DNA from 2 places in the Planococcus rifietoensis genome. Region 1 is predicted to be linked to the other one. Evidence: riboswitches for the same ligand, from Rfam matches in the RefSeq annotation. Region 1 holds a riboswitch; the other holds the start of a gene.
What was found. Region 1 has a riboswitch for S-adenosylmethionine ahead of AUC31_RS12640 (methionine ABC transporter ATP-binding protein). Riboswitches for the same ligand answer to the same signal wherever they lie in the genome.
Positions count from the first base shown of each region.

Region 1 (7,607 bases):
AGCCGTGGTCGTCCACTTCGACTTCCTCCAAGCCGATGTTCTTCATTTCTTTTTCCAGTTCAGCGAGTAAATCCCATTGCCCCGGGGTAGAAGGGGTTGCGTCATTTTCAAAATCGGATTGCGTGTCGATTTTGGCGTAGCGAATCAGGCGTTCGATCAATTTTTCGATCATGGTAGAGCCTCCTATGTATGTAATGACTCCATTTTAACACGAAATTCGAAATACATAGAAAAACCAGCGCAGTGGCGCTGGTTTTCAACTTGTCGAGAAAGGTAAGAAGTCGTATTTTCCGAAGCTTATCGCTCGCTTTCCGTGGGCTCGCGCCCAAGCCTCCTCAGCCGCTGTGCGCCTTGCGGGGTCTCGGTCGTCTCGCTTATCTTTGCGAAAGTAATGCGCAGCATTATTGAGCAGAAGGGTTTACGAGCGAACGCTTCTCCAAATACTAAGATAATCCATTGATTTTCTATTGTAGAAAAGTTGATCGCCTTTTTGATTCGTTGTAGATTACAGACTTCTTTCACACTTTTTAAAAAACAGCGCCTGGGCGCTGGTTTTTAATCTTGTTGTTTGGCGGCAAGCGAGCGGATATGGGCTTGTTTGACTTGCGCCAGTAAAGCGTGTTCAGTCAGCAAACGGTAACCGGTTTGGGCCAATGCTTTGGCGCCTTTGACCAAGGCTTCGTCACCAGCTTTGGAGCGGGCGGCTTCCCGGAATTCTTCGGTGTGGGCAATGAGGCTTTCGGGTCCGATTTTGATATAGCCGTGGGCAGTCGGCACTTCATAGCTGATATTTCCGGCATCGGTCGAACCGAGCCCGGAAATGCGCGAATCGGCTACCTTGTCGCCTAGTGTTTCGAGTTCGGCTTTAAGAATTTCATCGAGTTCAGGCGTGACGACAAGATCTTTTACTTCATTCTGGAAACGTTCGATTTCGACACGGGCGCCTGTCGCCAGGGCTGCACCTTCAGCGATGGCACGTACTTTTTTCGCCGTCTCGGCTGTTTTTTTCCAAGAATCGCCGCGGATATAGAAGCGGGCAGAGGCATATTCCGGGATGATATTCGGCGCGTCGCCGCCATGAGTGATGATGCCGTGTACACGTGCATCATCCGGCAATTGCTGGCGAAGGGCATTGATGCCATTAAACAATTGGAGCACGGCATCGAGAGCGTTGATGCCTTTTTCAGGAGACCCGGCAGCATGGGCCGGCTTGCCGTAGAAATGAAAACTTAAGGGATCCACAGCAAGTGATGGGCCTGTAACCGCTGAGTTTCCAGAGGGGTGAAGCATCAATGCAGCATCGATTTTTTCAAGAAGTCCGTGTTTGACGAAACTTCCTTTCGCGCTGCCATTCGGCCCGCCTTCTTCAGCGGGGGTGCCGAGGACGACGACGCGCCCGCCGGTGAATTCCAAGGTTTTACTGAGCGCAATTGCGGCTGCGACACTGGTCGTGCCGATAATATTGTGTCCGCATGCATGGCCGATGCCCGGCAAGGCGTCGTATTCAGCAAGAAACGCGATGGTCGGCCCTGGCTTTTGGCTGTCGCGGACCGCGTAAAAGGCAGTGTGGTGGCCAGCGACACCGTCTTCCACCTGGAATCCGGCTTCTTCAAGCAATCCGGTCAACAGTCCGCTCGCGAACACTTCTTCGTTGCCAATTTCCGGATTTTCATGGATGGCATGGCTGATGCGTAAATACTGTGCACGGTTCTTGTCGATCGATTCCGTAATCGTCTCGCGCGCTTCGCTAATGATGGTCATGTAATCGTCCCCCTCAAATGAAATTTCTTTTTTTAACAGCATGCAATTGCAAATCGTTTGTTTTCTTATTGGTAATCGACTAATTCTTCAACCGAAACAAAAGTCGGGATTTGAGCGCCTTCTGTGTGCTCGATGACAAATTCAGCTGTGTCTTCTTCCTGGTACAATTCAACGATGCGCTGATACGCTTCGTTATCTTCCTGGCCTTTTTGCGCGGCGATCAAGTTGATATAAGGTTTTGCCGTATCGCTTTCACGGGCAATTGGATCTTCTGTCGGATTCAATCCTGCATCCACTGCAATGCCGTTGTTGACGATGGAAGCAGCGACGTCAGCCATAGCGCGCGGCGTATGGGCGGAAGTCATCGGGACAACTTCAATGTTTTTCGGGTTGTCGATGATGTCTTCTTCCGTTCCAGTCAACCCGGCATCGTCGGATAACGTGATGAGCCCGGATTCATCGAGCAAGAGGAGTGCACGGCCCATGTTGGTTGCTTCATTCGGCATCGCGATTTGGGCGCCTTCTGGAAGTTCTTCGATCGATTCGTATTTATCGGAATACAAGCCCATCGGCGCAATGACGGTAGAGCCGATCGGCACGATGTCGACATTATGCTCTTCGACAAACTCATCGAAATACGAGATGGTCTGGAAGGCATTCAAGTCGAGTTCGCCTTCAGCGAGTGCCAAGTTAGGCGCCACATAATCCGAGAACGTGATGATGTCGAGCTCGATGCCTTCTTCAGCGGCTTTGTCGCCGACATAATCCCAAATGGTCGTGTCCGATCCACTGATACCAAGTGTCACTTTCGTGGTTTCGCCGGCTGAGCTATCGTCTCCACATGCGCCGAGAAGCGCGGCAATGCCTGCTGTTGCTAAAAGAGCTGTAATTTTTTTCATGATGAAATCCTCCAATGGGTTTTTAAAGTAGTGGTGCTGGTGAATGAACCACCTTATTGAGTTTGTTTAACGTGAATTAAAGGACTTAGCTCCGGCGTACTCTGCGGGACATGAGGTTGCCGAGTGATTGAACGCCTTGGACAAGGACGACCAGAATGGCAACAGTCAAGAGCATGACCACCGTGTCGAAGCGCTGATATCCGTAAGTGATGGCCAAGTCGCCGAGTCCGCCGCCTCCAATCGCGCCAGCCATTGCGGATGCGCCGATCAAGCCGACGATAGCGATGGTCAATGCGAGGACAAGGGAGCTGAGCGCTTCCGGGATAAGGAAGCGGAAAATGATCTGGCCGGGAGAAGCGCCCATCGCCTGGGCTGCTTCGATGACGCCTTTATCGACTTCGAGCAATGAATTCTCGATGAGTCGGGCGATGTAAGGCCCAGCATAAAATACCAATGGCACGATGGCTGCGGCTGTGCCGATCGATGTGCCGACAATGATGCGCGTTAGTGGAATGATGGCGACCATCAAGATGATGAACGGAACCGAACGGAAGATATTGATGACGATGTTCAATACGTTAAATACGGCTTCATTTTCGAGCAGGTGGCCTTTTCGTGTGACGACCAGCAAGATGCCGAGCGGCAAGCCGATGAAGAGCGAGAAAACGAATGATGCACCCGTCATGTAAAGCGTCTCCCATAAAGCTTCTAGAATTTGCGATTGATCAACCTGCATGTTGCTGCACCTCCTCTACTTGGATGTTATCGTTTCGGATCGAGGCGAGTGCGCGGTCGATTTCTGCATGAGCGCCGTCGAACTCCACAATCAAGTTGCCGTATGGAATGCCTTGAAGTTCTGTAATGTTGCCGAACAAAACATTCAAATCGAGCTGGAATTCGCGTGAAACCCGTGACATGAATGGCTGGCCGACTGAATTCCCGGTAAACTGCACCCGGTAGATTGGGCGTGTCCCGTCGTTGTGGCGGATTTGCTCAAGGAGCGAATCTGGCAATTCATCGTTCATGACAGAACGGACGAAACGTTTCGTCGTCGCGTGCTGGGGATTGGTAAACACTTCAAATACGCTGCCTTGTTCGATGACACGTCCTTCTTCGAGAACGGCCACTTTGTCGCAGATTTCCCGGATGACGCCCATCTCGTGGGTGATGAGCAAGATGGTGATGTTGTATTCCTGGTTGATGCGGCGCAGCAGATCCAGGATGGACTGGGTCGTCTGCGGGTCGAGCGCTGACGTTGCTTCATCGCATAGCAGTATGGACGGGTTGGTGGCGAGTGCTCTTGCAATGCCGATGCGCTGCTTTTGCCCGCCGGATAATTGATCCGGGTATTTTTTCGCTTGGTCGGCAAGCCCGACAAACTCCAATAGTTCCGCCACTTTTCGGTCAATTTCCGCTTTTGGTGTCTTGGCGAGAATCAGCGGCATCGCGATATTATGGTGTACGGTTTTCGAGTTCAGCAAATTGAAATGCTGGAAGATCATGCCGATGTCTTTTCGTGTATCGCGGATTTTGCGTGCGCTTAAAGTGGAAATGTCCTCTCCATGGATGAGCACGCGTCCTGTTGATGGGCGCTCGAGCAAATTCACCGTGCGGATCAACGAGCTTTTCCCTGCGCCGCTAAATCCGATGACGCCGTAAATTTCCCCGGTCTCGACGGTCAAATCAATGCCGTTGAGCGCATGGACTTCTTGCTTGCCGGATACGTAAGTTTTCTTGACTGCTTCAAATTGAATCATGGTGTCCCTCCTGTGGCTGCAAATAACGATTCGAATGAGTGCGAACGAACACTTTCTTGAAATAACAACAAAAAGCCCTCTTTTTTCTTATACGCAAGAAAAAAGAGGGCTCCAAAATATGAAACCATCTCATTCTCATCTTCCAAATGCCGAAGCATTTGCAGGAATTAGCACAGTTTTCGCTGATTTGCGAATCTGCTGCCGAAACGTCATAGGGCCTGTCCCTCGATTTCTCTGGATAAGAAAGTGATGTAAGCTATTCAATTCGTGATTCCTACTCTATTTCGAAATAGCGAAAAAGTCAACAGCTTTGACGTAGTTTTTTTTCGGGAGATAAGCTACTTATAGTAGTTAAAATTTTTAGAAAAATATCCTTGACTTTAACCAGGGCTGTCCTCTATACTTTTCCACAAGCAAAAAAATAACTGAATACTCTTATCACGAGAGGCGGAGGGAATAGGCCCTACGATGCCCGGCAACCAACAGGCTCATGTCTGGAAAGGTGCTAAATCCTACAGCGCGCATTTGCGTCGCTGAAAGATAAGAGGAGGCAAATCCGTATATAACGGCCCTCTTCTTTCTGAAGAGGGTCTTTTTGTGTCCTCCTCATACCGAACAAAACTATTACAAAAAACAGGAGGAATTGACAATGACAAACTTCAAACCAGAAACTCTTCTATTACACGGTGGCCAAGAACCAGATCCAGTGACTGGCGCTCGCGGCGTACCGGTCCATAAAACGACTTCTTATGTATTCAAAGATACCGAGCACGCACAAAACCTATTTGGCTTGAAAGAGACAGGCAATATCTATTCGCGCATCATGAATCCAACAGTTGATGTGTTCGAACAGCGCGTCGCACTTCTTGAAGGCGGGACCGCTGCAGTGGCTTTGTCATCAGGAATGGCAGCCATTGCATTCTCAGTATTGAATGTAGCTGAAGCGGGAGATGAAATCATTGCTGATAGCAACCTATACGGTGGAACTTACAATTTATTCGCCAACACATTGCCGCGCTACGGCATTAACGTAAAATTCGTCGATGCCACCGATCCTGAAAATTTCCGTGCAGCGATTACCGACAAGACGAAAGCCTTGTTCGGTGAAATCATCGGAAATCCAAGCTTGAACGTGTTCGACGTCGAGCGGGTAGCTAATATCGCCCATGAAAACGGGGTTCCGCTGTTGATCGATAATACATTCGCATCGCCTTTCGTCAGCAACCCGATCGAATTCGGTGCAGACGTGGTCATCCATTCCGCTACGAAATGGATCGGCGGGCACGGAACGACAATCGGCGGCGTAGCGGTTGATGCCGGACGGTTCAACTGGGACAATCCGCGCTTCCCGAATTACACGGAGCCGGATGAAACCTACCATGGCATCCGTTTCGGAATTGATGTGCCGGAAGCGGCATTCGCGACGAAATTACGCGTCCAGCTATTGCGCGATTTCGGCCCGTCGCTCAGTGCGGACAGCGCCCATGCACTGCTTCAGGGACTTGAAACCTTGCATCTGCGGATTCCACGCCACGCGACGAATGCGCAAAAGGTCGCTGAATATTTGAAAGACCATCCGCAAGTCGAGTGGGTCAATTACCTTGGCCTCGAAGGACATCCATCCAAAGCACTTGCTGATAAATATTTGAAAGACAGCTATGGTTCGATCGTCAACTTCGGCATCAAAGGCGGACGGGAAGCCGGCCGCAAAGTAATCGATGGCGTTAATTTATGGTCGCACGTGGCGAATGTCGGTGATGCCAAATCATTGATCATCCACCCGGCGTCAACAACTCACCAGCAATTGACAGCAGAAGAACTGAAAAATTCAGGCGTTACGGAAGAATTGATCCGTTTGTCTGTAGGATTGGAAAACCACGAAGATTTAATCGCTGATTTGGAGCAAGCGATCCAAGCGGCAGTACTCGAGAACGCGTAAGGAGGGATTCGGATGACGACAGTATCCATCGGCCAGCTAAAACTTGAATCAGGTCAACTATTGCGCGAAGTGGAATTGGCGTATGAACGCGTCGGAGACAGTTCTGCGCCGGCGATTCTGGTTTGCCATGCGCTGACGGGCGATCAATATGCAGTGGGAACTGCAGATCAACCAGGCTGGTGGGCAGGGCTGATCGGCCCAGGAAAAGCGGTGGATACCGGGCAGTTCCAAGCCATCACGTTCAATGTACTCGGCGGCTGCAACGGTTCGACCGGCCCGCTTTCGATCAACCCGGAAACCGGTGAACCTTACCGAGCGTCATTTCCTGAACTGACCATCCGGGACATGGTGAGAGCGGAACGAAAAGCCCTGGAAGCTTTGGGCATCAACCATTTGGCAGCGGTGATCGGCGGTTCGCTCGGTGGCATGAAAACCTTGGAATGGGCAAAGCTCTATCCAGAGTTTCTGGATACGGCCATTGCACTTGCCGTAACGCCATATTATGGAGATTATGGTGTGGCATTCAATCACATCGGCATCCAGGCAATCGAAAACGATCCCGAGTTCCAATCAGGCAATTATCATCCGGAAACCAGGCTGAAAGGATTCGAAATCGCGCGCATGGCCGGCATGGTGACATACCGGAGCAGTCAATTATTCAATGGCCGCTTCGGCCGTTCGCGCTGCGGGGAAGAATTTGAAGTTCAATCCTATTTGGATTACCAGGGGCGTAAATTGGCAGGACGCTTTGACCCGAATAGTTATCTCATTTTGCTGAAAGCCATGAACACACACGATGTGGAAGAGGCGGAATTAGCCGCAGAGCTGTTATCGATTTCCTATAGCCACGATTTATTGTACCCGGGAGAATTGATGATTCCTTGGGTCGAAAATCAACCGAATGCGAAATGGGAGAAAATCGAAACGGATTTTGGCCACGACGGATTTTTGGTGGAATTTGAGAAATGGGCCCATCATGTACAAGCCCAGTTGCAGAAAACGGTGAATGCCAAAAGCCATGTATTAGCATAAACTTGTTCATCAAAAAAAGATCGAAGCCTAAATGGCTCCGATCTTTTTTGCGTTTCGTCAATCCTCGTCTTTAATATCGATATCATCAGGGATTGGCGTAGCGCGCCACTCTTCCAGCTCCAGTTTGGCAACTTCCAGCTGTTGGAAATGGCTTTCGAATTGGGAGGTGTTGATCAAGTATTGTTCTCCGTCATGGACTGCGCGAATCCGGCCTTCAAG
Region 1 covers NZ_CP013659.2:2,558,285-2,565,891, reverse strand. The annotation lists gene pepT (peptidase T) at 1-172, opposite strand, end outside; gene AUC31_RS12655 (M20 family metallopeptidase) at 556-1,761, opposite strand; gene AUC31_RS12650 (MetQ/NlpA family ABC transporter substrate-binding protein) at 1,827-2,660, opposite strand; gene AUC31_RS12645 (methionine ABC transporter permease) at 2,746-3,396, opposite strand; gene AUC31_RS12640 (methionine ABC transporter ATP-binding protein) at 3,386-4,417, opposite strand; SAM riboswitch class I at 4,550-4,662, opposite strand; SAM riboswitch class I at 4,850-4,964, shown strand; gene AUC31_RS12635 (O-acetylhomoserine aminocarboxypropyltransferase/cysteine synthase family protein) at 5,067-6,356, shown strand; gene metX (homoserine O-acetyltransferase MetX) at 6,369-7,388, shown strand; gene AUC31_RS12625 (helix-turn-helix domain-containing protein) at 7,446-7,607, opposite strand, start outside.

Region 2 (7,607 bases), 560 kb from region 1:
GTTCAGAAATTCGCAACAAGGCCGGATTTTTGAACGTGGAAGAAATGTGCCGCCAAACGCGTGAGATCTTGGCGGAACTGGGCGTGTTTCTCAATCCGAAAGAATATGTGCGCAATCTCGCCACGTCCTATAAGCAATTGATCGAGATTTCCAAAGCGCTGCTGCATAAATCACAGCTCATTATCATGGATGAGCCGACGACATCGCTCGCGGAACATGAAGTGGGCCGGCTGTTCGAATTGATGCGCAACTTGAAGAAGTCAGGCGTGTCGATCATTTATATTTCCCATAAATTAAAGGAAATTCAAGCGGTATGCGACCGCTATACCGTGCTGCGCGATGGCCAACTGGTGAAGACGGATAACATGCAGAGCGGGAATTTAGAGGAAATCACCAAGCTGATGGTCGGCAAAGCGATTTCACAGGAGCGCTTTGTCCATGAGCACGAATTTGGCGAAATGGCACTGGAAGTCGAGCGCTTAAGCAGCCCTGGCTTATTCCAGGACATCGACTTTACCGTCCGAAAAGGCCAGATTGTCGGATTTACCGGGCTTGCGGGAGATGGCCGGACGGAGCTGTTTGAGAGTTTATTCGGCTACCGCAAAAAATACACCGGTACCATCAAAGTGAAAGGCAAAGTGATGAAAATCACCCATCCGCGAACGGCATTGCAAGCGGGCATGGGCTATGTGCCAAAAGACCGCAAAGAAAATGCCATCATCAAAGATTTGAGCGTCGTCCACAATATGAGCTTGTCATCGATGGGCAATTTTGAGCGATGGGGCTTCATCCAAGACAAGCGGGAGCTGGAAAAGTTTAGCAGCTATAAAAAAGCCTTGAACATCAAAGTGGCCAATCCGCGCATCACCATCGACAAATTGAGCGGCGGCAACCAGCAGAAAGTGATCATCGCCAAATGGCTTGAAGCGGATACCGATATCCTGATTTTCGACAACCCGACACAAGGCATCGACGTCGGCGCCAAACAGGAAATCTATCAGGAAATCCTAGAACTCGCAAAACTGGGCAAAGCGATTATCATCCTGTCATCGGAAGCCCCTGAAGTGTTGAGGATCTGCCATGTCATCAACGTTATGTACCACGGGGAAATCACGGCCAGGTTTATGGGCGATGAGACAAACGAAGAAGAAATCATGCATTATGCCACAGGCGCGAAAAGGGAGGGAGAGCACATTGGATAATATCAATACAAAGGAATACAGCCCTGAATCTCCAAGCATGAAAAGCAGGCTGTCCTGGCTATGGTCGGAATACAGCGTCATCATTGCGTTCATCATCATTTTTATCGCGGCTTCCGTGATGAATCCGAGGTTTCTCGATATCAATAACCAGTTGAACATTCTCATGCAAGTGTCGATCATCGGCATCATTGCGCTGGGGATGACGGTCGTTATGCTGTCAGGCGGCATTGATTTATCGGTCGGCTCTGTCCTGGCGCTCGCCGGCGTCATTTCCGTCTTGGCATTGAACGCATCCGGCAGCATTTTAATCGGCGTGTTCACGGCCTTATTGGTCGGGGCTTTCGCCGGATTCCTGAATGGGCTAATGGTCGCGAAAGGCAGGATCGCGTCGTTTATCGCCACGCTCGGCATGATGGCCGCAGCCCGTTCGATCGCACTGTATATTGCAGAAGGCGGCAGCGTGTCGGGCGAAGTGAGCGGATTCACCGCGATCGCCAACAACAATGTATGGATTTTTGATTTGCCGGTGCTCATTTTCTTCGCCATGGCGGTGCTGATTTATATCGTCATGCACAAAACACGGTTCGGCAGGTACGTCTATGCGCTCGGGTCGAATGAAAAAGCGGCGATGCTGTCCGCTATCCGTGTGGACCGCATCAAGATCGGCGTCTATACGCTGATCGGGACGCTGGTCGGCGTTGCGGCGGTCATTGAAACGTCACGGTTGAACTCGATTTCATCTTCAAGTTCAGGCGCGCAATATGAACTTGACGCCATTGCGGCCGTTATCATCGGCGGCACGCGCATGACAGGCGGGCGCGGCAAAATCATCGGCACGATTTTCGGTATCTTGATCTTGGGCATCCTCAACAATATGATGAACTTGATGAATGTTTCGCCCCACCTGCAAGGCTTTGTCAAAGGCTTGATCATCATCATTGCCGTCGTGTTCCAAAAAAGAGAATAGGAGGAGATCGCATGGGCATCAAGGTAGGCATCATTGGCTGCGGGGCCATTACGAAAATGCGCCACGCGCCGGAATATACAGCGAATCCATATGTAGATGAAATCGTCTTTTACGACCGCAATCTCCACCGTTCCGAAGCGATGGTCGAGTTGTTCGGCGGCCGGAATGTGGAAAGCGTCGAGGAATTGTTCAACGATCCCGACATCACAGCCATCAGTGATTGTTCGTCGAATGAACACCATCATTTATTCTCGACACAAGCATTATTGAGCGGCAAGCACGTGCTGTGCGAAAAACCGATTTCCTTAACGATTGAACATGCCAAGGAAATTTTGGCGGCACAGAAAAAATCCGGCAAGAAACTGATGGTCGACCACAATCAGCGCTTTACGCGCGCCCATCAAAAAGCACGCGAAATCCTGGGCAGCGGAGAGCTCGGGAAAGTCTTGACCTTCCGCACCGCTTTTGGGCATTCGGGCCCGGAATCCTGGGGCATCAATAAAACCAAGTCGACATGGTTCTTCAAAAAGGAGCGCTCGGGCTTCGGTGTCGGCGGCGACCTCGGCATCCATAAAATCGATTTGCTGCATTACCTGCTCGATGATGAAATCGTTCAAGTGAGCGCCTTTCAGGGAGCTTTACACAAAACGGATGAAAACGGCGAGCCGATTGAAGTGTGCGACAATCTCGTATGCAGCCTGGCGACCGAAAAAGGGCGTCTCGGAAACGCTGCCTTCTCCTGGACCTATTACGGGGAAGAGGACAATAGCACCGTTGTTTATTGCGAGAAAGGAATCATGAAAATCTATCACGATGACGAGTATCAGCTGGAACTCATCATGGAATCCGGCGAGAAAGTGAACTATCAGCTGGAAGCGATCCAAACGAATGACAACCAGACTCCGAGCGGCGTCATTGATGCGTTCGTCGATTCCATCCGCCTGGACCAGGAGCCGATCGTTACGGGAGAAGATGCCTTGAAATCACTGAAAGTCATTTTGGGCATCATGGAAGCAGCCGACACCAAGCAAGTGGTCACCATCGAAAAAGAGTCTCTCCTTTATCAATAAGGAGAGACTCTTTGGTTTGTCGAGAAAAGTTAAGAAGCCGTATTTTCCGAAGCTTATCGCTCGCTTTCCGTGGGCTCGCGCCCAAGCCTCCTCAGCCGCTACGCGTCTTGCGGGGTCTCGGTCGTCTCGCTTTACCACTGGAGTCGAGCAAACGCTTCTCCAAATACTTAGGTAGAACATTGATCTTAAAATGTAGAATAAGTGATTTTCTTTTTATCCATAGTGAATCACTAATTTCTTCAACACTCTTCTTTCATTTCGCTCATAGTTTGAAACGGTTGAGTGAGAAGGGCGCGATATCGAATTCGGTGTGGCCGTCTATTGCCAATTGGCTCAACACTTCGCCCATGACGCTGCCGAATTTAAAGCCGTGGCCGGTAAAACCGCAGGCGAAAATAACGCGCTCGTTGTCCGGATGGTGGTCGATGATGAAGTTATGGTCGTCCGAGACGGTGTATAAACAAGTTTTACCTTGTTTCAATTCTCCGCTCGCTTCCGGCATATAAAGGTCCAGGAATCTTCTTAAGTCGCCCTCATCAAATTCGTATTGCCCGAAGTTCTGGGTTTGTTCGTCCGGGTCGATTGGCTGCCCGCCGTCCGAGCGTCCGACTTTTACGCCAGCGCCGTCGATACTCGGGAAGCCGTAGAACATCATCTCGGGGCCTTCCACAAAAAAACCGGGAAATTGATCGGCATTGTACATCTCCGGTGCTTCAAACCAGCCGACCGCTTTGCGCGTCGGTTGGATCGGCAATTGCAGGTCTGGCAGCAGCTTCTTCGCCCAAGCACCGGCTGTGACGATCACTTTTTCAGCATAGAAAACACCTTGTGCGGTGGAAATTTTCACACGCTTGCCATCCTGTATATTAATGTGCTGGACGGGTGTATTCGGCACGTAATGGATGCCATTTTCAAGCGCCAGTTTCTTATAGGCACGGATGGCATTCTCACTGTATAACACGCCTGCCTGTGCTTCGAAGCAGCCGATGAAATGCTCGGGCACAGTGAAGCCCGGCCATCTGTCCTGGATGGCGCCGCTGCTTAATATTTCGAGCGGCAAGCCGTAGCTATTGGCGGCGGCAATGCTTTCCAATAGAAAAGGCGAGTCTTCCGGGCCGAGCCCGATGACGCCTGTCTTGTCGAACACCTTATAGCCGGTCTGCTTCTCCAAGTCTTCCCATAATTGCTGCGCGCGCAACACTAACCTAACGTAATGCCTACCTTCCCCGTAGGCGTGGCGGATCAACCGGGTATCGCCGTGATGGCTGCCGTTCGCATGGGGCGGGTCGAATGTATCGATCACCAATGTCTTCTTGCCTTGCTGTGCCAAAAAGGCGCCGGCGGCCATGCCCATCGTGCCGGCACCGACGATGGCGACATCAAAAACAGTCTCCTCGCTCATCTTGTGTTCACTCCGCTCTTGTATTGGATGCATGCCGCCCAGTGGAACCCGGCAGCAATGGAATATTAAATTGATGGTATGCAATACGGCAGGCTTTGTCAATTTCCTCCTGAATTTTTATGCGAAATTTCGATTTATTTTCAAAAAGGGTTTGACAGCAGGGGCTATCTCAAATACTATCGTTAATATGTTAAAAAAATTAAATAACTTATCCAGAGAGACTGAGGGACAGGCCCTATGACGTCCAGCAACCATCATATTCATGAGAGGTGCTAATTCCTGCAGGATGTATTCATTCTGAGAGATAAGAAATTGGTCGAAGCCTCTTTCCTATTGAAAGAGGCTTTTTTGCATCCAAAAGGAGGGCAGGCACTCTACACAAGGCGGAAAGTCCAGCCCTATCATAAAAAACTACACACCAAAAGGAGCTTGAATTATGAAAAGAAACGCTTATGTATTCGCAACTGCCTGTTTAGTGGGGCTTGCCGGGGCACTCGCCGGCTGTTCATCGGAAGAGACGGCGAACGCTGACGGAGAGCAAGTGATCCGCGTCGGGACGCAAAACGACTATCCGCCTTTCGCTTTTGCGGATGATGCCAACCAGCTGACGGGCTACGACGTGGACATGATGAAAGCCGTCGATGAACAATTGGACGGCTATACGTTTGAATACGTCGCCGTACCGTGGGACAGCATGTTCCTTGCGCTCGAGTCAAATAAAATTCAGGCCATCGCCGACCAAGTAGCGAAAACGCCGGAACGCCAAGAAAAGTATTTGTTCACCGATGAATCGTATTTCGCAGCGGAAACGGTCATCGCAGTGAAGGAAGGCCGAGAAGACATTCAGACGATTGAAGATTTGGAAGGCAAAGCGGTCGGGGCGTTGGCGGGTGACTCCTATACTTTATTGCTTGAGGAATATAACGAAACTGCCGCCGAGCCGATCGAACTGAAATACAGCGAAAGCGGCAACCCGTCGGAAATTCTGCAGGATGTGCAGAACGGACGCGTCGACGCTTACGTCAATGACCCGATCATGATGAACGCGGTGCTGGAAAAGAATGACCTCGGCGTGGAGATTGTCGGCCAGCCTTTGGTCAATGACGATATGGGCATCGTCTTGAAAGACGAAGAAAAAGGCAAAGAGCTGAAAGCCTTAATCGACCCGATTTTGAAACAGCTGAAAGAAGACGGCACCTTGTCCGAACTGTCCGAGAAATGGACCGGCGGCGACTACATCCCTGAATAAGCTAGCGGAAGGACAGAGACAATGGAAAATTTACTGGACTTGAATTTCTTGATCGAGAGCTTTCCTGCCATTATTTCCAGGCTGCCGGTTACGATCGGCATAGCAGTCGGCTCGCTGCTTTTGAGTCTGGTCATCGGCGTGGCTGCGGCATTGATCAAAATCTACAAAGTGCCCGTGCTCAGCGTCATCACGTCGATCTATATTTCCTTTATCCGGGGGACGCCGTTATTGGTGCAGATTTACCTGGTGTTTTACGGGATTCCGAAAATCATTTATTTTCTTCAGAGCGAATACGGCTGGCTTCAGTCGGCGGACGTCAATAGCATCGCGCCGGAATTCTATGCCTTGATGGCCTTTTCCATCAATTTGGGCGCGTATTTATCCGAGACGATCCGTTCGGCGATCGAATCGGTCGACCGCGGCCAGTTCGAAGCCGCCAAAGCAATCGGCATGACGCCTGTGCAGATGATGCTGAAGATCGTCTTTCCACAGGCCTTGACGGTAGCGATCCCGAACCTCGGCAATATGTTCATCAGCACCATCAAAGACACCTCGCTCGTGTTCATCATCGGCGTCATCGATATCATGGGGCAGGCAAAAATCCTCGGCTCCCGCGGCTTGGCGTTCTTTGAGGTGTATATCGCCGTCTCGATCGTCTATTGGATCTTATGCATTGCCGTCGAGCGATTATTGGTGAAGATCGAGAAGCGTGCACGCAGATATGAAAGAGGGATTGCCTGATGATCAAATTGGAGAAGCTGCATAAATATTACGATCGCCAGCATGTGTTGAAAGGCATCGATTTAACCGTCGAAAAAGGCGAAGTGGTGGCGGTCCTCGGGCCAAGTGGTTCCGGGAAGTCGACGTTGTTGCGCTGCATCAATTTTCTCGAAGATCCGACGAGCGGCATCGTGGAAATCGGCGGAAAGCGGGTGGATGCGGCCACCGCCAAGAAAAAGGAAATCTTCGCGCTCAGGACTGCAACGGGCATGGTGTTCCAGCAATACAACCTGTTCAAGAATCTGACTGTGCTGCAAAATGTCTCCGTCGGTTTGACGAGCGTCAAGCGGATGAAAAAAGACGCTGCTGACAAGAAAGGCATCGAGATGCTCGAGCAGGTCGGCTTGTCGTCTAAACTGAGCCATTACCCTGCGCAATTGTCCGGAGGCCAGCAGCAGCGTGTCGGCATCGCCCGTGCGCTGGCTTTGGACCCGGAAGTGCTGTTATTCGACGAACCGACTTCTTCATTGGACCCTGAACTGGTCGATGAAGTATTGGCCACCATCCGCCGCGTCGCGGACACCGGAAAAACGATGTTCATCGTGACCCATGAATTGAGTTTTGCGCGGGAAATTTCGGACCGCGTCATCTTTATGGAAGACGGCGTCATTATTGAGCAAGGCACGGCTGAGCAAATTTTCACTGAGCCCGCCGTTGAAAGAACGAGACAATTTTTAGGGAAAGCCGTCCAAGGCTGAGGGAATAAAGTGAAACGACTGAGAGCGGAAGGATGGTTTGGAATGAACCCGATTGAACAGATATTGAACGAGTTCCCGGTCCTCATCGTGGACGGGGCTATGGCGACAGAACTTGAAAACTATGGATGCAATTTAAATGATTCTTTATGGTCAGCGAAAATATTGATGGAAAATCCGGAGTTAATCAAGAAAGTGCATGTGGATTATTTCCAGGCTGGGGCGGATTGTGCCATTACGGC
Region 2 covers NZ_CP013659.2:3,119,736-3,127,342, reverse strand. The annotation lists gene AUC31_RS15530 (sugar ABC transporter ATP-binding protein) at 1-1,202, shown strand, start outside; gene AUC31_RS15525 (ABC transporter permease) at 1,195-2,169, shown strand; gene AUC31_RS15520 (Gfo/Idh/MocA family protein) at 2,181-3,239, shown strand; gene solA (N-methyl-L-tryptophan oxidase) at 3,502-4,641, opposite strand; SAM riboswitch class I at 4,847-4,952, shown strand; gene AUC31_RS15510 (transporter substrate-binding domain-containing protein) at 5,078-5,890, shown strand; gene AUC31_RS15505 (amino acid ABC transporter permease) at 5,912-6,631, shown strand; gene AUC31_RS15500 (amino acid ABC transporter ATP-binding protein) at 6,631-7,368, shown strand; gene mmuM (homocysteine S-methyltransferase) at 7,411-7,607, shown strand, end outside.
Region 2: it holds a riboswitch for S-adenosylmethionine, as region 1 does, so the genes downstream of both, AUC31_RS15510 (transporter substrate-binding domain-containing protein) here and AUC31_RS12640 (methionine ABC transporter ATP-binding protein) in region 1, are expected to answer to the same signal.